DNA from 3 places in the Bacillus sp. GbtcB14 genome. Region 2 is predicted to be linked to each of the others. Evidence: riboswitches for the same ligand, from Rfam matches in the RefSeq annotation. Region 2 holds a riboswitch; each other region holds the start of a gene.
The links. Region 2 has a riboswitch for S-adenosylmethionine ahead of KVT31_RS17030 (hypothetical protein). Riboswitches for the same ligand answer to the same signal wherever they lie in the genome.

Region 1 (10,198 bases), 110 kb from region 2:
ACATTTACAAGTGCAATCATGACAGGTACTTCGACTAATGGTCCAATGACAGCTGCGAATGCCGCGCCCGAATGAATACCAAACACACCAACCGCTACCGCAATCGCTAATTCGAAGTTATTACTACCTGCTGTAAATGCTAACGTTGTTGTTACCGGATAACTTGCACCAATTTTTCTTCCCATAAAGAAAGAAACGAAAAACATAACGATAAAATAAATGAATAACGGAATCGCTATTCTTACTACATCTAGTGGTACACTCACAATCATTTCCCCTTTTAAAGAGAACATAACGATGATTGTAAATAGCAATGCAATTAATGTAAGTGGACTAATTTTAGGTATAAACACCTTTTCATACCATAGTCTGCCTTTTAACTTCACGAATACAAATCGTGTCAACATACCCGCAATAAAAGGAATTCCTAAATAGATAAATACTGATCTCGCCACTTCTGCCATTGTAATACTAACGATAGCTCCTTCAATTCCTAACCATTCCGGGATTACTGTTACAAACACGTATGCATAAACTGAGAAGAATAACATTTGGAATACCGAGTTAAAAGCAACTAAACCTGCTGCATATTCTTTATCACCATCAGCTAGATCGTTCCAAACAATTACCATTGCAATGCAGCGGGCTAACCCAATCATAATGAGTCCGACCATATATTCTGGTTTATCAGGAAGAAAAATAATTGCTAAAACAAACATAAGTACCGGCCCAATAATCCAGTTTTGTACTAAAGATAGCACTAACACTTTTACATCTTTAAATACTCGGCCCATTTCCTCATAGCGAACTTTCGCTAATGGTGGATACATCATTACAATTAAACCAACAGCGAGCGGAATAGACGTCGTACCAACTTGTAATGCATTTAGTCCATCTACTACACTAGGGAATACAAACCCTAAACCAATCCCAACAGCCATCGCTAGAAAAATCCATAGTGTTAAATATCGGTCTAGAAATGATAAACGTTTCATTTTATTTTCCATCTCCTATTAACAACAAGAATTTTTAGCTGCCTCATTTGAAGTCGTACAACAAGATGACTCTTCTATTTTGTGAACATCACTATCTGCTTTCGTATAAAAGAACTCCCACTCGTTACCATCAGGATCCGTTACCCAAAACTTATCTTGCACCGCATAGCAACAAGTCGTATCCATCTCATCACGCGCAAAGAATCCCTCTTTTTCTAATCTTTCTTTATGTAATGTAATTTCTTCAGCTGTATCCACTTGGAAACCAAAATGATTTACTTGATTTCCCTTCACTTCATCTCGCACGTTCAACGTGAAATTAAGACCTTTGTTTTCTAATAAAAATTTTGCATAATCCGTTTTCACCTTAACTGGTGTTACACCGAATACCTTTTCATAAAATTCAATAGTCTTCTCTAAATTCGTAACGTTTATACCGACATGAACATATCTCATACCTTATTCCTCCTCTTTATATATCATTAATCAATTTTTTTTGATTAATAACTCAAAATTTTAACAACAACTACCTTTTCCTGTTTTTCTAAAGATACAGCACAATTCTTCTGATAATAAATTATTCACTTCCGCGTCATTTAAATCATAATAACTCCACGTACCTTTTGTTTCTTTTACAATTAAACCGGCCTCTAATAAAATCTTCAAGTGATAGGATAACTTAGATTGTGTCATCTCAAAAATCTCTGTTAAATCACATACACAAGTCTGGCCTCGCTGACAAAGTTCATACATAATCTCTAAACGCTTTTGATCCGCCAACGCTTTAAACTTTTTCTCATACAGTTGAAAATCTTGTGCCACTGTAGTTCACTTCCCTTCATCAACTTTTTTTGATATTTATAGTATATACGCTGGTGAGTTCTTTATGCAACAAGTTAATCAAGTTTTTTTGATTAATCAAAAAAACTTCCTCGCATCATAACTTTGCTACAAATAAAAAGGACCATAGCCTTTTCAAAATGAAAAACTACGGTTCTTGTTACAACTTAATAGTTACAATATTTCCGAGGAATGGAGTCTCTATAACTGTATTTAATTTTAATTTGATCGTTATCGAGTAGTGCCCCTATAAACAAAACCCACCAGAAACATCTAAAATCTGCCCTGTTACCCAGCGGCTATCAGGAGAAGCAAGGAATGCTACTGCATCTGCAATATCTTCAACTTGCCCTATTCGTCCGAACACAGATGAATTCGTAGCAAAATTTCGTATTTCTGGATTATCTAGCAATTTCGTATTCATATCTGTCTTCGTATATCCCGGCATAATTGTATTCACTGTTATACCTCTTTCTCCAAGATGTTTAGCTAGAGGAAGAGTCATCGTATTAAGCGCACCTTTACTTAAACCGTATGCAATTGATCCCGTAAAACCAAGCCGTACTTCGGCTGATGAAATGTTAATAATACGTCCTTGTTCTCGTAGAAGCGGTAATGTTTGCTGAATTAAGAAGAACGGTGCCTTAATATTTACGGACATAATTTCATCAAAAACTTCTTCAGTCGTATTTTCAATCGTTCCTTGTGTACCTATCCCTGCATTGTTTACTAAAATATCAATCTCTGATGTACCAACTTTTATTTGTAATTCATTCTTTAACTGTTCTACTAGCTTTTTGACACCATCAATTGAATTGAGATCAGCTTCAATTAAAAATGCCTTTCCTCCATTAGATTCAATCTCACTAATCGTTTCATCTGCAGCTTCCTTATTTCGGCCGTAGTGAATCGCAACTAATGCTCCATCTTTCGCCAATCTCATCGCAATCGCCCGACCAATACCGCGACTCGCCCCTGTTACTAACGCTACTTTCCCATCAAGATTCTTCATTTTCTCCATCCTTCCTAAATTTCCGTTTGATAAATGCTATACTTATATTTTCATACAAACACCAATAATTTTAAATATAGATTTATAGGCAATTTAATTCTTCCACTTATGATATTATAGTTATAATTTGCAATTTACTTTAGAAAATAAAAAAAGGTGGCTACACAATGCAAAACGCAGTAAAATTGGATGAAATCGATCATAAAATTATGAACTTGTTATATGAAAATGCGAGAATTTCCGTTTCAGAAATAGGACGGATCATATCCATGACGCAGCCTGCTGTAAAAGAGCGTATTAATAAACTTGAAGATCAAGGAGTTATAGCAGCTTACCGAACGAAATTTGAGCCTTCCAAAATTAATAAAAACATTCAAGCATTTATCATGTTTAAAACGAGCCAATGCTCTGATTTTATCCAATATTGTAATGCCGCTCCTGAAGTAACAGATTTATATCGAATTAGCGGGGAGTTTAATTATATGATGAAGGTCATGAGCGATTCGATGGATTCTCTCGCTACATTTTTAGACTCTTTAATGCAGTTTGGCTTATCATCTCCTTTAATTGTATTAAAGAATGAGTTTGAGGAGAAATTGTCGTTCTGATAAAGGGATACGTAACAGTAAAAGTTTTTCTTTCTTGAAAAAAACCAACAAAATCAATGATTAGTAAATAAAAAAGAACATTGATATTTCAATGTTCTTTTTTATATCTCTACTTATTAATTAGATTGCTCTTTGAAAAGAGCACCTTAATCCCCTCTACCCTTGATTCCTCTGCGCCTCTCTAAACTCCTCCTTCAACTTCTCTAACAACCCTTCTTCTGTAATTAATCGATACGCTGTATTCGCTAATGCTTTTGCCGATGTAACTAGCGCTTTATCTCCAAGTTCTGAACGTGCTGCTTCTCTAAATTCATTCGTATGCGCAATTAAGTCATCTGGACCGATTTTAATGTACGGGTGAATTGTCGGTACAACTTGGCTTACGTTTCCTGCGTCGGTTGAACCGATGCCAAGTCTTTCTTTACGATTTACGTCTTCACCTTGTAATTCTAGTTCTTCGGCTACGACGTCATTAAATGTTTTTGTTACGAGTAGTTCATCGATTTCATTTTGGAATTGATGAATTTTCACTTTCGTACCTGTTGCTAACGCTGCTCCCTCTGCGATGTTTCTTACTTTCTCTGTTACTTCCGCACATCTTTTTCTCGTTGCTGCACGGATGAAGAATCTTGCTGCAGCGTAGTCAGGAATAATGTTAGGTGCTTTTCCGCCCTCAGTAATAACACCATGAATTCTCACATCTGACGGAAGTTGTTGGCGAAGTGCGTTAATACTGTTGTACAGCTGAATAACCGCATCTAATGCGTTAATCCCTTCTTCAGGTGAAGCTGCAGCATGAGCTGTTTTTCCGTAAAAATGAAAATCAAGTGGATCGACTGCAAGTGAAGGACTCGTTGTCGCTGTTTTTCCGCTCGGATGAATCATAAGCGCCGCATCAACATCTTTAAATAAACCTGCCTTTACATAACTCGATTTTGCGCTACCGTTTGGCCCGCCTTCTTCTGCTGGTGTTCCGAACACGACAACTTCTCCACCAATTTCTTCAAGCGTTTCTGATAATGCGATTGCTGCTGCGACGCTAATTGTGCCAATTAAATTGTGACCACACGCATGACCGAGTCCTGGTAAAGCGTCATACTCCGCTAAAAATGCGATAACTGGCCCTTGCTTTCCTGAACTTTTCCGCGCGATAAAACCTGTTTCATGTCCAGCTATATTGTGTTGCAACTGAAATCCTGCACTACCTAGCAATAAACTTAACGTTCTTGATGCGTAAAATTCTTGATTACCAATCTCCGGATTCGCATGAATATCGTGACTTGTTTCTATGTACTTTTCCTTATTTCTTTCAATACTCTCTTCAATTGTTTTTCTTTGTGACGTTACTCCTATCGCTCCCATTTTTCTTCCCCCTTATATTTTCACATAAAAAAGCCTCTTTCTAAAAGATAGAAAGAGGCTTCTGTATATACAGTCAAAATGAGCTTCTTTCTTATCTTTCAAGTTACCTTGCTGGAATTGGCACAGTATTCATAAAGAATCCGCTGCCGAGGTATCGTAGGGCCAGTCCCTCCACCTCTCGTGATAAGAATTTTCATAAAATTATATTAAATTATTTTCATTCTAAGTTCATTTCAAATAAAAGTCAAGGAATTCCTATCCGAATTTACCGAATATCTAAAAATCCTTTTAATACGCCGATTGTCTCAGGTGCTTGCATCCTTGCACATATGTACGGAAATTCCGTACTACCTTCAAACATCATTTGAGATGTAAGCGGTGCCCCTGCCCAAAAGATTTCATCATCGATTACGATAAACGGGAAAGCTTTATTTTGTCTTTGTAACTTTACATTTTTTAACGGAACTGGTCCATCACTATACACTGTTATTTGTGCATTTGTACGCATTAACGCTTGCCAGACTCGTTTATCCACTTGCTTTGTACTTGGAAGTGAAATAATAATTTTTCGTTTTGCAGCTAAAATATCTTTCAATAACCCTTTCGGTTCTTCAAGATTCATTTCCATAAACCAGCGTAAACGTTTCGAAATTTTCCGCTCCCACAATTGTCTTGATGTCGTACGATCATACACATCTCCGTGACGTTCTATATGAGCTGTTAATTGTGATAACGCTTGTTTTCTTGAAAGATTTTTACGCATATAATGGCAATCCGATAATTGAATGAATTTCCCTCTCGCCCTTGTCACTGCAACGTTGACGAGGCGATGATTTTTATGGTCAAAGAATAACACGCCAGGTCGTTCTTGCGGATAACTATCAACCGTATCAAATATCATCATATCTCTTTCAGAACCTTGAAACTTATGAACCGTCGCCGCTAAAACTGGTATGTTTTGATATTTCGTTCTCTGCAACATTTCTCTAATACACGTTGATAAAAAACGGGATTGTGCCCTGTAAGGTGTAACAACACCGATCGATTGAACACCATCTAACAGTCCGATTAACATCATTTGCATCGCTACTAAACCAGACATAATGTTAAAACGAGAACCTGAAGCAGCGTCTTTTAACGAAAAGGCGCCCATTAAGCTCGTATCAAATAAAACACTTGCCTCATTTGCGAATGGTTGCAATTGCGCAAGTTCTTTACGTTCTGAAACAGACGGATGATCATATACTCTATTTTTATAAATAAATGAATTTGTAAACTTAGATATATCCGCATGCATACGTCTTTGTTCCTGCAACATAAAGAGATTCGGATGTGCTTCTGATTTATTGACAGACTCAACAATCCCGGCATGGTAAAACATATCTTCCCCAAGCCATTTTCGAACGAGTTCATGGTTCGCCATCGCAATTGGAGGTAATTGTAAAAAGTCACCACATACGACGATGCGTTTCCCAAGAGAAGCAGCTAATGCGATTTGCGGAACATATGCCATACTCACTTCATCTACGACAACTAAATCAAATGTACGCTCATAAATAAGTGAATCAATGGCACATTTCGATAAAGTTGCGCCGATTACTTTCGCATTTTCAATGTATTCTTTTTCTACTTCTTTAATTTTCGCTTTTTGCTTTCGAAGATCACTTTCAATCTCTTGTATACGCTTCTTATCAGCAGAAGTCGCTTTATATGATAAAATCTTTTCACGAAGATCTTGTCGTGTTTCCTCTAAATAGAGTCTTTCTTCTCCCCATGATCCGTTCGTCGTTTCAACTAACTTCGACGCAAGCAACGTTTCATGATTTCGTATATGTTCATGTTGACTAAAACCGTAACGAACAATTTCGCCAGGCGTCCATTTCTTTTTCTTCTCAATTTGCTTCGTTACTTCACTCATTAATACGTCCACTGCTGCGTTACTATGAGCTAACACAAGTACCGATTTTCCTTTTTGATAATGAGCCGAAATAATACGTGATAAATTGTAAGACTTCCCTGTTCCAGGTGGTCCCCATACGTACGTTGTCGGATTGTAAAATGAACGATATGCCAATTCATTTTTCGGATTTTTCATCTTCTCAATATGCTTCGGACTGCTCGTCCCATCAACAAGACGCTTTATACGATTACGTTTTAACTTATCTTTATGTGCCTCTTTCAATCGCTCTTGTAGTTGCTCTAGCAATTGCCACGGTTCACTGTATAAAACCGCTTCTCGTATTTCACCTTGTATATAATCATTTAATTTCAGTTCTATTTCTAATCCGTGTACAGATAATACTTCCCCTGTCGCTTCCTCACCATCAAATTCAATTCGAATTGGTGAACCTTCAGGTAAGCTTACTTCCGAAATAAGCTGAAATACGTATACTGTACTTTCATAATCTGTATATAAAAAACGACCGTTTATGATAGAAATTTTACTACCACCTATCGTTTTCCAATGTTTAATTTCATACGCTAATGCATAATGCCACTCTTTCATCGTTGCCGATAATGAAGGAGTTTGAGTAGGTGTATTCATCGTATAATCTCCTTCCGTCTCCCCAAACATACTTTCTCACTATACCATATAACACGCTAAAATTTGTAAGGTTTTTATCTTGCTTATTTTCTTAATTTTCAATAATATATTGTATATAATTTTCAGAAAGAAGGAATCCACATGCCAGTTAGAAGAATCGAACACGTTGGACTTATGGTTGCAAACTTAGAAACATCTATTTCATTTTATGAAGAAGTAGTTGGCTTACAGCTCATTAAACGTATGGGTCACCCGAATCCCGACTTAAAACTCGCTTTTTTAGGTGTGGAAGAATCGAAGGAAACGATACTTGAATTAATTGAAGGTTATAACTCTTCTCTTCCGGCAGAAGGAAAAGTACATCACATTTGCTTTAAAGTGGATTCATTAGAAGAGGAAATCGAAAGACTAAAGAAACACGAAATAACTTTTTTACTGGGAGAAGAAATTGAAACATTACCAGATGGAACACGTTACATATTCTTCGCTGGTCCTGATGGAGAATGGATTGAGTTTTTTGAAACGGAGAGATAAAGTAAACCTTTATTTTGCGGGATACAAAAAGAGCCGGAATTCCGGCCCTTGTTTTTAAACCAGTAACAATAAAACATACCTTCAATCCGAAGACTCACCTATATTCAAAACAATCCTTTTGTTAGGAGTAGAGAATGATAAATACAGTCTATATCATTATTTTTTGGATTCTTATACTATTTCCAATCCTGTATGTAATTAAGATAAAGCGTTGGAATATAAAAGTAGCTGCCGTATTTGTTGGAAGAATTCTATTAAGTATGATCCTTTTCATAAATGGAATAGTGTTAGGAATGCAACGAAATTGGTCAGAGCCTCCCTATGAAACAGAATGGGATTTCTTTATAAAGTCTTTGCAACACTGGAAAACTGACGCACTTATAGAAGTATTACTTCTAATTATTATCATTACTTTAGATTTAGCAGTTATATTTTATTATAGAAATAAAAAGAAATAGGATATTCTCTCCTATTTCTTTTCTTAATGGGATGCTACCCTATTATGTAAATATGCTATCTATTAGGCGTTTCAAACCTTTTGCCATACCTTTAAATGCCCATAACAGTTTAAGGAAAACTTTGAAAATAGAATCCCATATGACTTCGCTAAAAATAAAGTCTAAAGATTTTCGTAAACAGTCTTTAGGGGATTTAAACTTACTCCATCCTTGTTTCAACATAACTCCCCCTCTTTTCTTATTTAAATCAAATGTTATTTTATTGATTTTTTCTAAACAATTTTCTAAATAAAAATACTAATCCACTTAAAGTTAAAACAGTAATAATAGTTCCTGGAATTCCAAAACCGTTTAACATATTAAATCTCTTTTTTCAGCTTGGATTTACTGTGAAAATAACTATTTGAATGATTAACAATAACTCCACGCCATGTAGACCTCTAATACATTATAACGATTTTTCATTATATTCTAAATATATGAATTGAATTTTGTTTTTGAAAATCATTAAATAAATTAAGTCCCTACTGCTAATAACGATAATTATGTAAGGAAGCTGTCCATATGGATAGCTTCCTTTATTTTTTACTTAGCGTGTTTTTTCATCTCTTCTTATTAATCTAGGCAGTGTAATATTTATAACAATAATATGTAGTAGGTACTCTTAGGTTGATGGCGATGTGGTGGTGTCCCTAATACGGTACAACTTTTTTATAAGTGGTTGTAAGGTTCTACGTTTTTGGCCATTCTGTACATCGATAACGTTGGTTTATTTATTTCACCTGTAATTTGATAGCCTCTCCTCTGATACAATTTAATGGCAAGTTTGTTTTCTTTCTTTACCGTCAGAGAACATTTGGCAAAGCCTTGCAGGGTAGCCTGTTCCTCAGCAAACTCAAGTAGTCTGGTACCTATCCCCAGTCCTCGACTTTCGGGCAATAAAGCGATTGTTCCGATGTGAAACTCGTCCTCTTCTCCCTCCTTCGAGGTAACCATGGAATAAAGCATTTTGATATTCAGAATGTTATAAAAAACAAAACCAAACTTGCGGAATGAAAGCAGCTGTTTAAAAGTGGGCCAGGCAAGACGATTTAAAACGGGGATGGGATAGCAAGTAATCATCCCTAAAGTTTTCCCGTCCATTTGAGCTTCATAAGCGTATTGATGACTAAAACGGTTGTTCCCCTGCCGCCATAGCTTACAAAATGTCTCTTCGACTGTGTTCTTCTCCTCAGATCCTGCAAGTGGAAACGCCATGTATTCCAATGCCATTACATTTAGCTTGGCACCGACCATGGATTGATGATCAGCCTTTACAATAGAGATTTGATTCATCCCCCATTACTCCTTTTCGCTTTTTATAATTATTGATGTTAATTATCATGAATTTGTATCAGTTCACTCCTCTCTCAACTCATCCTTAGCTTTGAAACCATAATAAAATGTATTTAAAACAAGCTCTGCAGCAGATTTTTTAGCCATATTTCCTTCATATACCTGTTCCCAAGTATGGAAAAGCAAGGCATACAGCGTATTCAAAATCCACTCGCTGCTAACTGTTTGCTGAAAAAACCTCTTTGTTGTAACAGCTCAATAACGTGTCGTACGTTAAGAAAATTGACTTTAACATTTCATTATAAAGAGGTTCCTTCATTAAAACTTTCTTTAATAATTATTTCTTATTTGGAATTTTGCCCCAATAAGTGAAGTACCGTAACAACAATTCAACAGGTCCCATATTAAAAGACCTTAACCACATTATGCTAAAAACAATTAGAATAGTATGGATAATGAAGCAGATAATTAATGAATTAATAGGTACACTACCAATGATGAGACTAAAC
Region 2 (10,198 bases):
TTGACATTCTCCCCTTTTACATACAAATTGTTATATTATATGCAATACCTTTCATTTCGGGGATTATTTCTGTTCTAACCATGCCTCTACATGTTGTATAAATACATCTAAACAATCAATAAACGGCGAATGGCCGCAATCCTCTAACACTTTTAACTCTGCATTTGGCAAATGTTTTGCTAATTCCTCACCGACTACTTGCGGTACGACGTAATCTCTGTCACCTTGTATGACGAGTGTTGGAGCTTTAATATGATGAATTTGCTTATTTCCCTCTACAACCCCGTTATGTTCATCCGAAATATTAAATGTAATGAGCGCATAATTCACATCTACGAAATTACGCTGCGTTAACATATCGTCTAAATACTTTTCATAACGATCCGGTTCAGGTTGATTATGTGTATATATTAATAGATTCCATACTGTACGGTAATATAATTTATTCATATTTTTTATCGCATCTAGCACTGGAGCAATTTGTACTGGATCTTGTGCGATTTCTTCTTTCGTCTTTACTAAACTTGATACGATCGGTTGCCCGTTAATATCTTTTTTGAAAATCGGATAACCTTTCATTCCTACTGATTCTACTAAAATTAACTTTTCAACAAACGTTGGATGATTCGCCGTAAATTGCATGGCAACACCACCGCCCATTGACCAGCCCATTAATGAAAATTTCTTTAGTTTTAATTGATCGATAACTAGTTTTACATCTTCTGCAAAGTCTTGTATTGAATCAATCGATTTATTATATGTTGATTGTCCAAATCCTCTTAAATCAAGAGCGTAAATATGGTATTGATCTTGCAGTTTTTCAATTACTAAATCCCAGTGTTGTGACGATGTCATGTTCCCGTGAATGAGTACAAGAATTTCTGTATTTTGCCTTCCAACTTCCTGATACGCAATCGTTTCTCCGTTCGATAGTGAAACAAACTCCATTGTTGCAGGCTTAATCATCACAAGTTCCCCCATTCAATTTAATAGAAAGAAAATTCTTTACTTACTTAAAGAATAACATACAGAATGTACGTTCTCAACATAAAGCCTATCCAAAATTATTACATAAATCAACATGTCTATTACTAGACAATTATAATAAAAAAGTATATAGTTAGCTAGGTAACTAATTTGAAAGGATCTAACTATATGGACGAAAAACAACATTTTTTCCACATTGTCAGCCAGACTTCTCGAAAATTCACAAAGAAATTTAATGAACGCGTATCTCCAACTGGGCTATTTAGTGCGCAATGGGCCGTTATTTTCCGCATTAACCAAACCGGTTCTTGTACGCAAACAGAATTGTGCCAATACTTAAATGTTGAATCACCAACAATGACTCGTACGTTAACACGTATGGAAACGATGGGTTGGATTATTCGTACTGAAGGAAAAGATCGCCGTGAAAAGCTCATTTCTTTATCAGAAACAGCGATAAAAATGATTCCGATATGGCAAGAAGAAGTTGATACTTTCGAAGAAAAAACACTAGAAGATATTAACGAAGATGATTTACATCAAGCATTTCAAGTGTTACAAAAAATCATTAAAAATTTAGATTAAATTGGAGGGATGACGATGCAAAGTGAGAAGCTTTGGACAAAAGATTTCCTCGGAACTTGTTTTAGTAGTCTATTTCTTTTCTTAACATTCTATATGCTTATGACTACTTTACCTATCTATGTAATAGACGGCCTAAAAGGAAAACCTGAGGAAATTGGTTTAGTTGCAACTGTTTTTCTTATTTCATCTGTTTTATGTAGACCATTTACAGGAAAATGGCTCGATGAATTAGGAAGAAAGAAAATATTATTTATTTCACTTTCATTATTTTTAGCTGCTACCGTTATGTACTTCGGTGCGCAAAGTTTATTTTTATTACTTGCCCTTCGCTTCTTACATGGTATTGGGTTCGGTATGGCAACAACAGCCACAGGAACAATTGTAACTGATGTTGCACCAGCTCATAGACGAGGCGAGGCACTTGCATATTTCGGCGTATTTATGAGTTTGCCGATGGTAATCGGTCCTTTTTTAGGTTTAACAATTATTTCTCATTTTTCATTTACTGTACTATTTATCGTTTGTTCCATATTTTCATTGCTTGCATTTTTATTAGGACTACTTGTAAATATTCCGCATGAAGTACCAATGAGCAAACAAAAACGAGAAAAAATGAAATGGAAGGACTTAATTGAACCAGCCTCTATTCCGATCGCTCTGACAGGATTTGTTTTAGCCTTTTCTTATAGTGGTATTTTATCCTTTATTCCTATTTATGCGAAAGAGCTCGGTTTAGGCGAAGTTGCTAGTTACTTCTTTATTTTATACGCACTCGTTGTTGTAATTTCTCGTCCATTTACAGGAAAGATTTTTGATCGCTTCGGTGAAAATGTACTTGTTTACCCAGCTATCATTATTTTCACAATTGGTATGTTCATTTTAAGCCAAGCGCAAACTCCGTTTTGGTTCCTTGGTGCAGGTATGTTAATTGGTTTAGGTTACGGAACATTAATTCCAAGTTTCCAAACGATTGCAATCTCTGCCGCTGCAAACCATCGACGTGGTTCTGCGACAGCTACGTACTTCTCATTCTTTGATAGCGGGCTCGGTTTGGGTTCTTTCATTTTAGGTATTGTCGCAGCGAAATCAAGTTACCATAATATGTATTTCATCGCAGCTATTATCGTTGCCTTCACTTTACTTCTCTATTATGGATTGCACGGACGAAAACAAAAATTCAAGAAACAACATACAGACGGAAAAGTTTCCGCTTAACATGAATAAGGAAAGTAAACTTCCCCGTTTACTTTCCTTATTTTGTATTTCTTTCAATAGAAGCGTATACTTATAATAGAAATAAAAAGGAGGGACCGATATGAAACTTAAAAAATCTCCCCTACTCTTACTCATAATCACATTTATATTTGTAATCACAGGGCTCGGTTTTACATACTTCAAACATAATAAAACAATCCCATCGAAAAATAACGTGACGAAGAAAAATTGGTTAGATGACCCTTACTTACGTTGGTCGTATACTCATATGAAAGAATTCACTTTAATTAACGAGGTAAATAATAACCCGGATCAAGTTTTCCACTTCTCTACCTCATTACAAAACTTAGACGATTTTGCTGTGGAGCGTAGGTTTGGAAATACAACTCCTCTAAAAAAACTTTTAGACGATAACAAAACAGATGCTTTTGTCGTGGTACACAATGGACAACTTGTTTATGAACGATATTTCAATGGATATAACGAGAATGAACCTCATGGCATGGCGTCATTAGCAAAGGTCTTTACTGGGGCAGTGATACAATCGCTCGCTGAAGAAAACCGTATTGACTTAGAAAAAACAGCTGACACATATATAAAAGAATTAAAAAACACACCGTTCGGTAATGCCACACTTCAGCAATTAATGGACATGCAAGTTTCTGTTGAATACCCTACTCACGGATATGAACATCCAGCGTTAGAAAATCAAGATGCACAACTATATTTAGCTAGTAATATTTTACCTCGAGGTAAAAACTACGACGGTCCGATGAACATTTATGATATGTTACGAGAAGTAGAAGAAACTGAACCGCCTGGTTCCGATTTTTCTTACGATAACGGATCAGCTGAAACACTCGCTTGGGTTATTCGAACGATCACGGATAAATCATTAGCAGAAAATGTTAGCGAACGCATATGGTCTCAAATTGGTATGGAAGAAAACGCGTATTACGTTACAGATGAAACAAAAGTAGAACAAGCAAGCGCTGGCTTACATGCAACTGCTAGAGATATGGCGAGATTCGGGCAATTACTATTAAACAACGGGGAATATAACGGAAAACAAATTCTCCCTTCTTCTATTACTGAAGATATAATAAATGTCCAAGAAGGTGAACTTGCAGTTGGCCCTGGAGCTTCCATTTCTTATCATAATCAATGGTGGATTCCGCACAATGAACAGGATGCTTTTGAAGTGTTAGGTAGTTATGGACAATCGCTCTACATCGATCCGAAAGCAAATATGGTCATTGTCCACTTCTCTTCTAACGCTACGCCAAGTAATGAAATCCATTCCGTTTACTCCAATATGTATATTGATATTGCACATCATTTAGAGAAGCTTCCACGGTAGTGGAGGCTTTTTCTTGTTGGGGATAGAAATACTACCGCTACTTCAAAAGTTTGAGTATCCAAAATTGTAATTAAGCCTGAATTGACTAAAGCTGACAGCAATTAGAGAATGCTTATCCCCTGACTTGCTGCCGGCTTTCATTTTAAAATTTAATTAAAAAATTTTTTCTTATTATTTTTGATGTAGTGTACGACTATTACAAAGTAAATAATAGCTATGAGATTAATTATGCTTAATGTTAGACCTGATAAATTGGACCAAGGCAGTACAAAAAGCCAAAATACTACTAAAATTGAACTCACTACATATAACCATTTGAATTGATCTGTCATTTTTAATTCCCCCATTTTTCCTTCTTTAATGATTTTGTCTTTCAAGAAAGCATCTCCTTTAATTAATTCGTCAATGCTAATATTGAATAAATCACTTAATGCAATAAGTGTTTCAATATTTGGATAACCTTTTTCAAGCTCCCATTTAGAAATTGATTGTCTACTAATGTTTAATTTAAGAGCTAGTTCTTCTTGTGATAAGTTATGCTTTAAACGTTCTTCTTTTAGCTTTTTATAGAACTCCATAATTTCAACTCCTATAACTTTGTTTTTACTATAGATTATAAAAATCCGTAAGAATCGAGAAGTAGCATGATGTAACCTAAGAGTAGCAATGTTTGAAACAGATGGTTGCACTATACTTCAACACACAATGAAATAACGGTTTAATAAATAAAAACAACTGGTATAAATATCTGAATTTTCTATATATTAAAGGATATTATTCAAACAACCCCGAATAATTGTAATAAATATACATAAGGAGGTTGATCTATTTTGTTTCGTTCTTTTACAAATGGTTGCGTCACCTTAGTGCAACGTTTCTTGCCAGAGCCGTTTATTTTATCATGTTTATTAACTGTTTTTGTTATTTTCTTCGGCATGTTTGCAACGCACCAAACACCTGTGGAAATGATTAATCACTGGGGTAATGGCATTTGGGGGCTTCTCGCCTTTTCTATGCAAATGGCACTTGTACTCGTGACAGGATCTGCTTTAGCAAATGCTCCCCTCATAAAAAAAGGATTAACGAAAGCGGCAAAACTACCGAAAACGAATGGACAAGGTATTATTGCCATTTCAATCGTAAGTTTACTAGGGGCATACATAAACTGGGGATTTGGTATTGTTGTATCTGTTTTATATGCAAAAGAAGTGGCAAGGCAGCTTGAAGGATTAGATTATAGACTAGCCATTGCCTCTTCTTACTCTGGATTTCTCATTTGGCATGCGGGACTTTCTGCTTCTATTCCTCTTACGTTAGCAACTGGCGGTGAAACATTAATTAAAACGACAGCAGGAAGTATTAAAGAAGCGATTCCAATAACAGAAACGCTATTCTCACCATACGCACTTGTACCAGTTATTATTTTTCTCGTTACGATGCCTCTCATTAACCGGGCCATGCATCCAGATGAAAAACATACGATAACGGTAGATCCTAGCGTGTTCCATGAAGAAGCCGCCGCTCAGGAAGTAGGAAACAATACATTCGCTGAAAAAATGGAAAATAGCATCATTATTACACTTTGTGTTGGATTGTTGGGTCTCATTTATATTTTCAATTACTTTTATACGAAAGGCTTTAACCTTACGCTAGACATCGTTATTTTTATGTTATTAATTGCTGGACTTATTTTTCACCGCACTCCGATTCAATACATTCGTGCCTTTTCAGACTCTACGAAAAGTGCTTCTGGCATTTTACTTCAATTTCCGTTTTATGCTGGAATTATGGGAATGATGATTGGAGCAAATAGTGAAGGACTTTCACTTGGAGGAGCTATTTCGAATTTCTTTATTAGCATTTCAAACGAAACAACTTTCCCACTCTTTACTTTTTTAAGCGCTGGCATCGTTAATATTTTCGTTCCATCCGGTGGCGGTCAATGGGCTGTGCAAGCACCAATTATGATTCCAGCTGGCGCTGAACTTGGCGTACCCGCTGCAAAAACAGCAATGGCAATTGCGTGGGGTGATGCTTGGACAAATTTGATTCAACCTTTTTGGGCATTACCGGCATTAGCGATAGCTGGTTTAGGTGCCCGTGATATTATGGGATTTTGCGTTGTTAACTTACTATATGCAGGATTTATCATAAGTCTATGTTTCCTATTTATTTAAATGAAAAGCTAGTTTTATACTAGCTTTTTTACATAATGAATCACTTATTTCCCACGCAATTTATAATCCTCTTCCACTCTATCTCCGTAAGATGTAATGCCTCAAATGCAAAAAAATCTTCACATACTTTTTCAATTAGATGTGGATTTTCTCTCAAGAAATTCCACTGTAACGCTTTAGGAAGAAAATACATTTCATATTCTTTACTTCCCCGTACAACCTCATCAACTTCTCTTTCACAAATCCCTCTTATTAAATAATTATTTCTTAATTGCATTTGAATTTGTTCAAACGTTTCGCTACATTTATTCAATTGAAGTAAACATGTAATATACGTTCGCAAAAGTTCATTATCATACCCACAACAGTTTACACTACGTTCCATTTCATTCATAATGTACGGGTCTTTTCTTCTCTTCATTAAAAACAAGGACTGGATCAAATTGTTCTTTATATAAATCAAGTACCGTAACCGAATGATTTGTTTCTTGTAATCCTTTTTGCACATGCTTTAAAATCGCTGCGTTATAACTTGGAGGACTAGGATGAGCGTATACAATTCGTATATTCACTGCACAACAACTCCCTCTATATGTTAAAGTTTCCCCTTCTTTAACATCTTCTCTACAATTTGCACGTTTTTCGAACTTTGTAATAAACGATTTAATAATGTAAGTAACTCTTCCTTTTCTAAATCTTTCAGTTTCTCTTTAAGCGTACTTTCACCAGCACCTTGAATATCATAAACAACTGCCGCCATATGCTTGCAATAATTCTCATATGGACACTCGCAGCTACTTTCTGTAAAATTTTCAAGATCAATAATCACTTCATAGTTTCCTGCATTTCCAGTAACGAAAGCAAATATTTTCTTTTCTTGTATTTCAACATCTTCTACATGTCCTTCTTCATAATATTCATACCCTTTATCCATAATGTACTTAGGAATCCATTTCGTTATATCATTTAGTAAGTAAGCGTACATAACAACACCTCTTCCTTTAATTCCCTTTTGACTTCCAAAACCCTGCATGTTATTCTAATAACTGTCAAATAGCAAGTCTATATGACAAAACGACTGACACCTATTCGGCGGAGGTGTCTCTTTTCATTTGCAGCCGATATGAAGTGCCTCTTTCAGGCACATTCAATCTTTGACACTACACACTCAACACCATTCCCTTGTATCAGGCTGCTTAAGCAGTCTTTTACTCTACATACTTCAAAAAAAAGAGAGCTTAGCTCCCTTTTCCCGCCTTATAAAATACCCCTTTTTCAGTATAGAGATATTCATCAGCTAATGTAATTTTCCCATCCAGTTTCAGTTCATCTAATAGTCTTGATAAATAAAATTGATGTAACATCTTTTTCGTGAATTTTCCTTCATGATGCGAAACGATATGTTCTTGAATATCTAACAATGATATTGGCTTATCTTGCTCTATCATATATTCATAAACTGTACTACGCAGTTTTACGTATTTTTCGAGTGTCACAGTACTTCGCAACCCCTTTCTTCTTAAGATAAATTTTCGTAATCGGTTTTTTTGCAACAAAAAAACCTCTCCGATAAGAAGAAGTTACGTTTATATCTTCGTCTTATCTCCCAGAACAAATATGTTCTGCTGGAATTAGCACCTGCATCGCGGTTGCTGGGTTTCATCGGGCCAGTCCCTCCACCTCTCTGGATAAGAAAATATTCACTTAATTCCTACTATACGTAATTTCGTTTTAATTGTCAAATAAATATAACAAATTATATTTTGTTCCTTACTGTTCATACTATACATATATGAATATGCAAGGAGGATTATGAAATGCACGAAAATGCTCGCGGATATGTCCAAAATTCTTTTCAATCATTACAAGAAGCAAAACATTGTTTAGAAGAAGCACTACAGACTGTTGAAAAAGATTTTAATCGCGCTCGTATTGAACAATCCCTTTATGCGATCGAACAAGCTATTCAACGCTGTGATTACACCGTTCACATTTTAGAACAAGATTGAAAAAACTTCCCATCAATTTGGTGGGAAGTTTTTTCAAATGGCATACTTCATTATTATTGCCGTTATAATTAAAAAATATACAGAAAAATGCTCCTTACAATATGTAAGAAGCATGAAAGAGGCAAACGAATATGTAAGTCGCGACCCTACCTTATATGAATATGCTTTTCTATGCCATGTTATGCTTATCTAATATACCATATTTCCTTTTAAATCTTGTAAGAATCGTAATCCAAGAAGTACTAAATAGTAGTAAGAACACAACATTCGAAATCGCATGGCTCAAATCGAAGTAAAAACTTGCGATATAGTATGAAATAACTGTTTCCCACGTTGCTTCCTGTATAAAACCGAGAAGCCCCCAGAAGTTCATAATCCAGCCAAATAAAAATCCAACAAATAATCCATATAGTAGTCTTCCCCATAACTTTTTCATTAAAAATGTATTGCGTAATAATCCAGCTATGAAACCAATCATCCCCCATGAAAACATTTGCCACGGCGTCCACGGACCTTGTCCTAAAAAAATGTTAGATACGATAGCCGCTGTTGCACCGATCATAAAACCAGTTTCACTCCCAAACACGATTGCAGAAACGATAATAACGAAAGAGGTCGGTTGTACACTCGGTAAAATCGAAAATGGTACGCGGCTCACTGCTGCGATTGCTGCTAACACAGCGACGAGAACAATTTCACGTGAAACAAACGCCTTTCTTTCAAAGCGGATATAGAATGGTAACATAATAACTACTAATAAAAACAAGCTACTTAACATGTAATACCCGTCCATGATAAATGTAGTAAAGAACAATGTGGCTATTATAACTGCAAAAATACATATTATGAATGCAACATATCGTTTGGACACGCTTCGTACACATCCTCCCACGTTAATGCATATGGCAATTCTTTTCGAATGAATCGATTGATAGATGTTGTATAAAAGAAGTTTCCACTAAAAAATTCTTTCGGTGCATCATTCATAATAACTGCTCCGTCAAATAACATCATACATTGATCCACATATTTCGCCGCAAATTCAATATCATGCGTTGCCATTACAATTGTTGTACCTTCCTTTTGCAACTTCCTAAATAGCTCTCCTACTCTTTCTTTCTTCCATGGATCTAATCCCTTTGTCGGTTCATCAAGTAACAATAACGTCGGCTTTGACAATAACGTTGTACATAATGCGAGTAATTGTTGCTCTCCCCCGCTACAATCATGCGGATGGCGTTCTTTAAGCGAATACAACCAAAACTGTTTTAGCATATTTTCTGCAATTTCTTTTCCTTGTTCTCCGTATAATTCACGTGCACGTTCATACACTTCTTCCCACACTGTATCAAATGTAAAATGATAATACGGATGTTGCGATACATACCCGATACTTTTAAATCGTTCTTTCGAATCAATTTTATGTATCACTTTCCCATTCCACTTTACTTTCCCTCTTCTCGCTTTTTGTAATCCCGCTAAAATCGTTAACAGTGTAGACTTCCCTGTACCGTTTTTTCCAACGAGCGCTACCCATTTTCCTTTTTCAATCGATACGGTCAAGTCTCGTAAAATAAGTGGACTATTTTTTTCATATTGAAACGAAATATGCTCTGCACTTAAAATAACTTCGTGCTTTTCACTTTTTGCTATTGGCTCATTCACATATGATATCTCTGAAAAGTTATTCAGTTTCATTTGTGCTTCTCGCACTGTAAATGGAATATCTTCTACATTCCACTCTAAAAACAATCTTGGAATTTGCGGAATAAATGGACGGAAATTTTCTACTTCCCACATGTTCGCTATAACTGTTTTTGGACTACCATCATAAACGATTCGGCCGTTATTCATACAAATGACGC
Region 3 (10,198 bases), on a different contig from region 2:
AAGTGCTCCTGAAATGAACTGTAATAAACCTAATAAAGCCGATGCCGTTCCTGCAGCCTGTTTCTGATTTCTCATCGCTAACGAGAACCCAGTTGTTGATACAACCCCGACACTTGATACAACAAGGAATAACGAGCATAAAACACCAATTAAACCTATTCCTAGTAAGATTGTCAGTAATAAAGATAGACCACCAATAGCTGCAATAATAATACCGGAAACGAATAATGTTTTCTCATTCACTTTCCCTGCTAAACGGCCCGTAACCTGACTAGCAATAATAATACCGATACCGTTAATCGCAAAGAATAAGCTAAATTGCTGTGGTGATGCTCCGTATATGTTCTGCAACACAAATGGTGAGCCCGAAATGTATGCAAACATCGCCGCCGTTACTAGCCCTTGTGATAATGCATATCCCATAAACAAACGATCCTTTAACAGTTTTCCGTACGTCGCCAATGTCCCTGACAAACCACCTGTTTCTCTTTCTTCAGGAGGTAATGTTTCACGTAATACGAAAGTAGCTGATATTAACATGAATACACTAATTGCTCCAAGAACGATGAAGACACCGCGCCATGTTGTAAACTGTAGCAATTGTCCCCCAATAATCGGTGCCAAAATAGGCGCTGCTCCGTTTACTAACATGAGCAGTGAGAAAAACTTCGTCATTTCAGAACCTGAATACATGTCACGTACCATTGCACGTGATATAACAATCCCAGCCGATCCTGAAGCTCCTTGTAAGAAGCGCAATAACACTAAACTCCAAATAGATGGCGCAATAGCACAAAGTAAAGAAGAAGCAACATAAATAATAAGAGCAATAATAAGAGGTTTGCGCCTTCCATAAATATCACTAATTGAACCGACAAATAATTGCCCAACTGAAAGCCCCAGTAAACAAGCTGTCAATGTAAGCTGTGCAAGGGATGCACCTGTTTGCAAATCATCCGTTAATTTCGGTAAAGAAGGCAAATACATATCAATAGATAATGGCCCAATCGCCGTAAGTGTCCCTAGTACAAGAATCATCCATAACCTATTTGTCTTTACAGGTTTATATATTTCGTGATTAACTCCATTCACTTTTTCCGTTCACCCTTTCTTATAAACACTAAATCGTAACAATTATAGTTACAACATAAACATACGTCAAGTATAGTGCATTTTCCTGTTTCATATCGTAAAAAAAAGCGATAAAATTTCTATCGCTTTACTTTTTCAAATTGCTATTTGTAAATTTAGATACGGAAGACATCGCCTCGCCTGTATCTAAATATGTGATTTGAATCGGATCTCCCACTTCTGTAAACATAGCATATGGGAATTTCTTCACAGGTATCATAAATACTTTTTGTTCATTCTCTATCAGTACGTACACAATTGTATTTTCACCTGATTTTTCTTTATATACACGTTGTACAACGCCTTCTTTTTGTGCTTCTTTACCATTTGAAGTCGGTCTAAATGAATCTCCACTTCCGCTCAGCGCATTTTTATAATTCTCAAGTGCTTCTTTTTGCGTCGAACCTGTTGCAAATATTTTCGCATTAGAAGCATAGATAACCGTGTGAGCACGTACTAATCCTCCGTCATCAATAACAGGTACAATCCAAGAAGGTTTACCGTACACGTTATAAATAACCGGCATCGTTCCGTGCCATTTCTCTCTCTTAAAGGAATTATCCACTACTTCTGTAGCAGCCGAACCATCCATAATTCCCTTTACTTCTTTTCCGTTATAGTAATACAACTTACCTGTACGCGCATCAATAAGCGAGTAACCTAGTGCAGAATCTACTCCTTCTTTCGGAGAGGTGAAATCAGTAAAATAATATAACGTTCCATCCTTACCGAAGATTGGTGTAACTCCTTCTTTCGTTCCCCACTCAGTCGGAATCTTCATATCCGTTTGCGAGAATTTTGTATTCCAAAATCCGTGAATATATTTACCGAAATACGTATTTAATGTAGATGCAGTCTCGTGATTTAATACGCCATCAACGAATTTAGGTGCCTTTCCTTTGTCGTATCTTTTCACTTCACCTGTTTGTGCATCTACTACTACAACGCCTTCTACTTCAAATCCAGATCTTCCTGAAATAAATTCACCATACGTCATTGTATAATACGGTTTCCCTTTATCATCCACTTCAAATTTAGGTTTCCCTTTAAAAATTAAATCCGGTTCTGCTTTTCGAACGACACGTTCTAATTTATTACCAAAAAACATGCTTGGTACATATTTCATTTTATAACCAAGGTGCAGTTTCGCTTCCGCATCAGGATTCGTACCTGACATCGTTACGTACCCTGGAATTGTCTCAGCTTTACGTGCTTTAAAAAATCCTGAAACTTCAATTGGTGCTACATATAAGGCCTCGCCATTTACCATTTGTGGCGTTAATTCTCCTAGCTCAAAATAAGCTACTTTCGGAATATCTCCAAATACTTTTTTCATCTTATTCTCCGCTGTCTTTGGCGGCACTGTAAACGGCTGATCATTTTCAGTAAATGGCTCTGAAATATCTTTCTCGATCTTCACAACAGAATCATATTTCTTTTGCGTGATTACTATATCGTGCAAATAACCAAAATAGCCGTAACTTGCGAGTAAAACAAACATTAGAAGTCCCTTTAACGTACCTTCTAATTTCCCTATTTGATTTTGTGAAAATAAAACAAGCCCAATTAAAATTGCTACTGCAACGGAATAATGAGTAAGAATCGAATCTGCTCGATCATCGATTAGCCAAAGATATTCGTAGATTGCAATACCTATCCAAAATAACACAGGAATAACTAAAATGGATGATTTCTTACCCTTTACAACCTTCTCATCCCCTTTCTTATCCACTGCTCGAAGTTTACTACCACTTCTTGTCCATGGAATCAAAAACAAAGTGAGAATAGCTAAAATTAAAAATTTCATCAAAGGCAATGTCCCCTTTTCTTTTATTTTCCCTTTTAGTATAACAAATAAAGGGTATTCAGGTAAAAATGGGGATGATTATATTTTTTTACTACTTAATACAATCCCACTCACTACATATAAGATAGATGCAATATAAAAAATGGTACCAATCGTAAAGAAATCTACTAAATATCCCGTTGCAATAATTGCTACTGCTCCTCCAATCGATGTCCACACATGATATTTTCCAATCTCATAACCAGCATTTTCTTGCGCAACCTTTCGTGCTAACGACGTCTTCTCGGTATTACGCTGCACAGCACCTAAAACTCCCATTACAATTTGAAGAATGTATACATGCCAGACTTCCGTGGCAATCGGAAAACAAAGCATTAATATCGCCATGGACCAAGCATATATAATTAATAATTTTTGATCGCCTACTCGATCAGACATCTTTCCTACTAACGGATATACAAGTGCTGAAGTTAAAGCAAATAAGCCATACGCCCAGCCAAACTGTGAGAAACTACTTCCAACGTTCCGAAGCAATAATATATAAAAGGGAAATACCATACTTCCCGCCATCATAATGATACTTTGTGAGGCTACAAATCTTCTATATGTCATTTCGTATACTCCCTATAAAATAAATTCACAAATCTCTCTTCTGGATCTACTTCCTTCTTCTTTTGAAGAAATTCTTCTATACGAGGATATGCCCTCTTTAACTGCTCCTTCGTTGGGTAAGAATAGTACGGTAAATAATAACTACCATTATGCTTTAAAGTAACATCGATCATCTTCCGAATGACATCCTCGGTTTTCCTTATCTCGCCCTCTGAGCGTCCCTGATTAATTAAAAGAACCAGCGCAAACATATCATCTTTCGCATAGGATAAAACTGCATTTTCATTCTTTTCCACATAACGAATCGTAATGTTGAGCAAATTCAGCTCTTCTTCAGTTAATGTGTTACGTAAATCATCTATGTATTTTGTGAAAGAATCTACGGGCACAAAGTATTCTTGTAACACTTCTGTCCTATTCGGATTTTCATATTCCATAAAAGCACTGTCTGACCTCATAACATTATTTCGTGTCTCATACTTTCCATCTGTACGTTCAAAATAATTTCTTTGTATATCCCAAAACGTATTCTTTCCCCAGTCGCTATAACGCGATAACCCAAGCAAAAATTTCGGTGCAGCTATAATATTTTCTTCCTTTAATTCACTGTACTCTTCCCTCATATTTTGATTTTGTGCCACTGTATAATCTGTCACATACATCTCTTTTAAAAATGAGTTTGGAGCAACAGAAATACGCGCTAAGTGCATACGAACATTTTCATCTTTTTTCACTTTTTCTTTGAAATAAGACGCGTATTCTTTATAATCTAGTACCTTCGTATGCGTTTCATACAATGCATCATCTGTTAACTGTAGCGTCACATCTAAAATCACGCCAAACAATCCGTACCCTCCAATTACATACGGAAACAAATCAGCATTTTCTTCTCTACTTACATTACGCACCGTACCATCTGCCATTAACAACCTAAACGACTCTACTGTATCAATCAATGCTTCATGACGAATATCACGCCCATGTACATTTACACTTAATGAACCACCAACAGTAAAAATGTTTTGAGATTGCATTACTTGAACTGCCAGACCATATGGATTTATTTTCTTCTGAATATCATTCCACGTGACACCGCTTTGAACCGTGATTCGCTTCTTCTCCGGATCAAATTCTAATATTTTATTATATCCTTTCATATCGAGCATCGTACCGTTCGGATAATATGTTTGTCCTCCTTGACTATGTTGCATACCAGCGATAGAAATCTTCTCTCCTGAAACATTTGCATCTCGCACTAATTGTATTAACGAGCGCTCATCTGTAGCACTTTCAACACGTTTTATTTTTGTCGGAAGCAATTTGCCTACATCACTCATAGTAGGATGATCAAGTTGTTTTTTATATGTATGTACAGACGTTGCAAGCAAAGCGGTATACGCTACAATGACAACTGCTATCTTTCTTTTTTTCAAATGACACTCTCCTTATTAGCAACAAAAAGAGATACCCATTCTTTCAGGTACCTCCCTTAACATTCATTACTTTGCTACTGGTATCTGTATTGGCTCAAACTTTTCGTACGATGTATATTTTGCATTCGTAATAATGTGTGCCTTATCCCTACCATTACTACTCATAATCATATCAATCTTCGCTGATTCATATTTAAAATCTTTTGTAATGATATATTCTCCATCCACTTCTTCTATCTTTGCGTTTTGCGCTTGTAGCATTTTCTTCTGCGTTTCATCCATGCTAGTTAACATACTTTCTGTTTCTTTCCCTTTTAATGTGAACTTCAGTTTGTATTTATCTCCGCTTTTCTCCATCTTCATTTTATCTAACACTACTGCTGGCACTTCTAAATTATCTATAATATCTTGAGTTGCTTTCATCCCACCAGCATTTAATTGCTCCTCTGGTACAGATATAACTTCTCCTGTAGCAGGATTTTTCACCTGACCTGCAACTTTACCATCCACAGTATATACTACAATATCCGTACCAGAAACATTCATTTCAGAACGAGAATTCTTTGTCTTTGGCTCTAATTGCATCTTAGCCTTTAATATATCCATCTCTGTTCCCTCAGCTTTTATCCCTACATCATATGTCATCGTTACATGTTCTTCATTTTTAAAAGCTTCGTTCGTTTTCGTGAAAACATCCTTCGCGGCTAATTCCTTTTCTTTTTGAACTGATTCTTTTTTCGGTTCATCCGTCTTTGCTGTTTTCTCATTACTACATCCTGCACCTAACATAACCGCAAATACTAGACTAGAAGTTAAAATAAGTTTTTTCATAATTCCCCCTCCTTCCCCAAAGGATATCATCTATTTCTCTCTGAAATCTATATAATTTTTAATCTCCCTATTTAACTTTATTCCTCTCATAGCAACATTTTTAAAGAACTAGTTAAATATGATGTAATAACAACTCATTTCAGGAGGTCATTATGAAAGCAATAATTTGCACAAAGTATGGACCACCTAATGTTCTCAAACTTCAGGATGTAGCGAAGCCTACTCCCAAAAAGAATGAAGTATTAGTTAGAATTCACTCAACAAGTGTAACGACTGGAGATTGTAGAATGCGCAGCTTTAATAGCCCTCTCTTATTTTGGATTCCTATGCGGATCATATTAGGTTTTAGAAAACCGAGAAAGCCTATACTCGGTGTAGAGTTATCCGGTGAAATCGAAGAAATAGGAACAGATGTAACTCAATTTAAAAAAGGAGATCAAATTTTTGCATTAACAGAGCTTAATGTCGGTGGTTATGCAGAATATACATGTATACATGAAAGTGGATTAATAGCATTAAAACCTACCAATGTAACGTATGAGGAAGCAGCAATTATTCCCTTTGGCGGAACTTCGGCACTACACTTCCTACGAAAGGCCCGTATAAAAAGGGGGCAACAAGTGCTAATATATGGCGCATCTGGATCAGTAGGAACAGCTGCCGTACAACTTGCTAAATATTTCGGTGCAACCGTTACAGCTGTTTGTAGTCATTCAAATTTTGCACTAGTGCAATCTTTAGGAGCTGATAAAGTAATTGATTATACGAAAGAAGATTTTACTAAGCGGGGCGAATACTATGATGTTATATTTGATGCTGTTGGAAAACATAAAAGATCCCTTGGAAAAAAAGCATTAACGCCTACGGGTGTATATGTATCTGTTAATGGCATGATGGCAAAGGTCAGTAAAGAAGATATGTTTCTACTAAAAAAACTAACTGAAACAGAAAATTTAAAGCCTGTTATTGATAGAACTTACCGATTAGAAGAGATTGCTGAAGCCCATATGTATGTAGAAAACGGGCATAAAAAAGGTAACGTTTCGATTACCTTAAAATAAAATATATTCAGAAAATAGCATTGACAATTCTTTTTGTAAGATTTACTATTAGTACCATATTAAAAAACTACATACACATACTCTTATCAAGAGTGGCGGAGGGACTGGCCCGATGATGCCCGGCAACCGAGCTTATGACGTATAAGCTAAGGTGCTAATTCCTGCAAAACGAGTTTTCGTTTTGGAAGATAAGAGAGGAACCTATTTTGTCTATTCGGCACCTCTCTTATTTTGAGAGGTGCTTTTTATTTTGTAACGTATATGAAGGAGGAATTATAGATGAAAAAGGTATTATTGAGCATTGTAAGTGGAGCGGTATTATTGCTAGGTGCATGTGGTGCTAATTCTGACAAAGAGGTAAAAACATTAGATGAGAAAAAGATTACTGTCGGTGTAACAGGTGGACCACATGAACAAATTTTTGAAAAGGTAAAAGAAGTAGCAGCGAAAGATGGGCTCGAAATTGATGTAAAGGTATTTAATGATTATGTAGCACCAAACGTATCCCTAGATGAAAAAAGTCTTGATGTAAATAGCTATCAAACGAAATCTTATTTAGACGTATTTAAAGCTGAACGTAATATGAAATTAACGGAAGTATTTTCAACAGTTACATTCCCTATGGGCGTATATTCTAAAGACATAAAAGATGTAAAAGACTTAAAAGAGGGCGACGCAATCGCTGTACCAAATGATCCAACGAATGAACTTCGAGCTTTAAAACTATTTGAAAAAGCAGGTGTTTTAAAAGTGGATCCAAAGGCTACAGAAAAAGCGACTGCGAAAGATGTAATTGAAAATCCAAAGAATTTAAAGATTGTTGAATTAGAGGCATCTCAATTACCGACACAACTAAGTGAAGTGAAAGCAGCTGCAATTAATACAAACTTTGCATTAGGTGCAAAATTAAGCCCTGCGAAAGATTCTATCTTCCGTGAGGGAAAAGATTCACCATATGTGAACTGGGTCGTTGTTCGTACTGAAAATAAAGATGATGCTGTTGTAAATAAATTAAAGAAAGCCTATCAATCTAAAGAAGTAAAAGAATTTATCGAGAAAAAATTTGATGGTTCAGTTTTACCATCTTGGTAGGAGCTGACGATAATGATTGAATTAAAAAATGTATCCAAAGTATTTACAACAAAAAAAGGGAATGTAGAAGCTCTTAAACCTACTTCCCTTCAAGTAAAAAAGGGCGAAGTATTTGGAATCATTGGATATAGTGGCGCTGGTAAAAGTACATTAATTCGATGTGTAAATTTATTAGAAAAACCAACGACAGGAAATATTATCGTAAACGAGAAAGATTTAACTACACTGTCGACAAAAGAATTAGCAAAAGCGAGACAAAAAATTGGAATGATTTTTCAAGGGTTCAACTTACTTAAAACCGTTACCGTTTATGAAAATATTGCATTACCTTTACGCCTATCGGGGCTTCCCAAAAATGAAATTGAAAAAAGGGTAGAAAAGTATCTACGTATCGTTGATCTTTTTAATCGAAAAGATTCATATCCAAGTGAACTTTCTGGCGGCCAAAAACAACGTGTAGCAATCGCTCGTGCACTATCTCATGAACCTGAAGTGTTATTAAGTGACGAAGCAACGAGTGCTTTAGACCCCGAAACAACTGAATCTATCCTTGATTTGTTATTAAAGATTAATGAAGAAATCGGGATTACAATTTTATTAATTACACATGAAATGAATGTCATCCAGCGTATATGTGACCGAGTTGCTGTTATGGAACATGGAGCAGTAATCGAAAGTGGGACTGTGAAAGATATTTTCACCAATCCACAACATATAACAACGAAGAAATTCGTAAATAGTGCATTTGCAGCTAAAATTCCAGAAGAGGTACAAAAAGAACTACAAAGAACCGGAGAAATCGTAACACTTTCATTTATAGGAAACTCTTCTGGCGAACCAGCATTAGCTATCGCTACAAAACGTTTTCAAGTGTATCCAAATATTTTATCCGGTAATATCACACAGTTAAAACATGAAGCATATGGGAAACTAGTCATTCATATGCAGGGTGAAAAAAATGAAGTAGACCGCGCTTTATCATTCTTACAAGAGCAAGGGATCATTGTAGAAGGAGGTAGAACAGATTATGGGAAACAAGTCCTTTTTGGATGAATGGGGTAAAGTCATATGGGAAGCAACAATCCAAACATTTCAAATGACATCTATTTCACTATTCATCTCTATCCTTATTGCACTGCCACTTGGTGTCACACTTGTTTTAACGAGACCTGGTGGACAGCACGAAAATAAAATCATTTATCCTATTCTTAATACCGTTATTAATATCATTCGCTCTCTTCCATTTATCATTCTATTATTCTTCATTTTACCTTTCACAAAGTTTCTAATGGGAACATCCATTGGTGTGCAAGGTGTTATCGTACCACTTGTCGTATTCACGGCTCCTTATATTGCACGATTAATGGAGACAGCTTTATTAGAAGTGGATCGTGGTGTTATTGAGGCTTACCAAGCAATGGGCGTTTCTACTATAAAAATCATTTGGCACGTTATGGTGAAAGAAGCTCGTCCCTCCCTTGTACTTGGCTTAACAATTGCAACGATCGGTTTAATCGGTGCAACAGCAATGGCTGGACTTGTAGGTGCTGGCGGTTTGGGTGATTTAGCGTATCGATTCGGACATTTACGCTACGAACCTGAAGTAATGTATGCAACAGTCTTTATTTTAATTATCCTCGTTCAAGGGTTGCAGTCTTTAGGAAATGGTGTTGCACGAAGATTGAAGAAAGATTAAAAAAGAAGGTATCTCACCAGGGTGAGATACCTTCTTTTTATCCCTCTATTTGTGGACAGTAAGCCCCCACCTCAAAATTCAGCGGAAGAAAAGAAGTTAGGTGGGGAATCAACTGCCCGTAAAATCCCGATTGGTGAGGGTTAATAATCAGTGGGGGATGCCCCCCACTGATTAAAGTTTCACTTTATCTTTTAAATCCACCCTCTGAATGAATAACTTGTCCCGTAATCCACTCTGCTTCTTCACTTACTAAAAACTTAATAAGTCTTGCTGCATCCTTTGGCTCACCAATTCTGCCAAAAGGAAACATTGGTTTTAATCCTTTCTTTATCTCTTCATTCATCCACCCTGTGCTAGTTGGTCCTGGATTAATTGCATTCACTGTTATTCCTAAATGGGCCACTTCCGCCGATAACGTACTAGTAAGAGCATCAATAGCTCCCTTTGTTGTTGCATATGCCAGTTCTCCTGCCATAGGCCCTTGAGATTGCCCCGAAGTCATATTCACAATTCTACCACCGGATTTTTTATCAAA

Region 1: linked by a shared signal. The riboswitch ahead of KVT31_RS17650 (M20 family metallopeptidase) and the one ahead of KVT31_RS17030 (hypothetical protein) in region 2 are both predicted to bind S-adenosylmethionine.
Region 3: linked by a shared signal. The riboswitch ahead of KVT31_RS24785 (MetQ/NlpA family ABC transporter substrate-binding protein) and the one ahead of KVT31_RS17030 (hypothetical protein) in region 2 are both predicted to bind S-adenosylmethionine.

What each region holds. Positions count from the first base shown of each region.
Region 1 covers NZ_JAGXJT010000005.1:390,160-400,357, reverse strand. Annotated here, with positions in the region: gene arsB (ACR3 family arsenite efflux transporter) at 1-995, opposite strand, end outside; gene KVT31_RS17670 (ArsI/CadI family heavy metal resistance metalloenzyme) at 1,014-1,451, opposite strand; gene arsR (arsenical resistance operon transcriptional regulator ArsR) at 1,512-1,817, opposite strand; gene KVT31_RS17660 (SDR family oxidoreductase) at 2,083-2,847, opposite strand; gene KVT31_RS17655 (Lrp/AsnC family transcriptional regulator) at 3,015-3,455, shown strand; gene KVT31_RS17650 (M20 family metallopeptidase) at 3,612-4,817, opposite strand; SAM riboswitch class I at 4,906-5,007, opposite strand; gene KVT31_RS17645 (AAA domain-containing protein) at 5,083-7,392, opposite strand; gene KVT31_RS17640 (VOC family protein) at 7,504-7,896, shown strand; gene KVT31_RS17635 (hypothetical protein) at 8,031-8,354, shown strand; gene KVT31_RS17630 (hypothetical protein) at 8,397-8,576, opposite strand; gene KVT31_RS17625 (GNAT family N-acetyltransferase) at 9,066-9,689, opposite strand; partial or broken gene KVT31_RS17620 (TetR/AcrR family transcriptional regulator) at 9,753-9,961, opposite strand; gene KVT31_RS17615 (DUF418 domain-containing protein) at 10,027-10,198, opposite strand, start outside.
Region 2 covers NZ_JAGXJT010000005.1:282,435-292,632, reverse strand. Annotated here, with positions in the region: gene KVT31_RS17080 (hypothetical protein) at 1-1, opposite strand, end outside; gene phaZ (intracellular short-chain-length polyhydroxyalkanoate depolymerase) at 64-981, opposite strand; gene KVT31_RS17070 (MarR family winged helix-turn-helix transcriptional regulator) at 1,156-1,572, shown strand; gene KVT31_RS17065 (MFS transporter) at 1,588-2,787, shown strand; gene KVT31_RS17060 (serine hydrolase domain-containing protein) at 2,888-4,147, shown strand; gene KVT31_RS17055 (helix-turn-helix domain-containing protein) at 4,297-4,725, opposite strand; gene KVT31_RS17050 (short-chain fatty acid transporter) at 4,978-6,324, shown strand; gene KVT31_RS17045 (group-specific protein) at 6,365-6,718, opposite strand; partial or broken gene KVT31_RS17040 (NAD(P)H-dependent oxidoreductase) at 6,729-6,896, opposite strand; gene KVT31_RS17035 (SWIM zinc finger family protein) at 6,920-7,309, opposite strand; gene KVT31_RS17030 (hypothetical protein) at 7,563-7,880, opposite strand; SAM riboswitch class I at 7,921-8,019, opposite strand; gene KVT31_RS17025 (hypothetical protein) at 8,142-8,333, shown strand; gene KVT31_RS17020 (ECF transporter S component) at 8,503-9,204, opposite strand; gene KVT31_RS17015 (ABC transporter ATP-binding protein) at 9,177-10,198, opposite strand, start outside.
Region 3 covers NZ_JAGXJT010000012.1:28,472-38,669, reverse strand. Annotated here, with positions in the region: gene KVT31_RS24815 (multidrug effflux MFS transporter) at 1-1,092, opposite strand, end outside; gene KVT31_RS24810 (DUF3981 domain-containing protein) at 1,220-2,938, opposite strand; gene KVT31_RS24805 (MFS transporter) at 3,017-3,550, opposite strand; gene KVT31_RS24800 (FAD-binding oxidoreductase) at 3,547-4,983, opposite strand; gene KVT31_RS24795 (hypothetical protein) at 5,050-5,814, opposite strand; gene KVT31_RS24790 (NAD(P)-dependent alcohol dehydrogenase) at 5,967-6,875, shown strand; SAM riboswitch class I at 6,956-7,070, shown strand; gene KVT31_RS24785 (MetQ/NlpA family ABC transporter substrate-binding protein) at 7,155-7,967, shown strand; gene KVT31_RS24780 (methionine ABC transporter ATP-binding protein) at 7,980-9,020, shown strand; gene KVT31_RS24775 (methionine ABC transporter permease) at 8,995-9,663, shown strand; gene KVT31_RS24770 (SDR family oxidoreductase) at 9,848-10,198, opposite strand, start outside.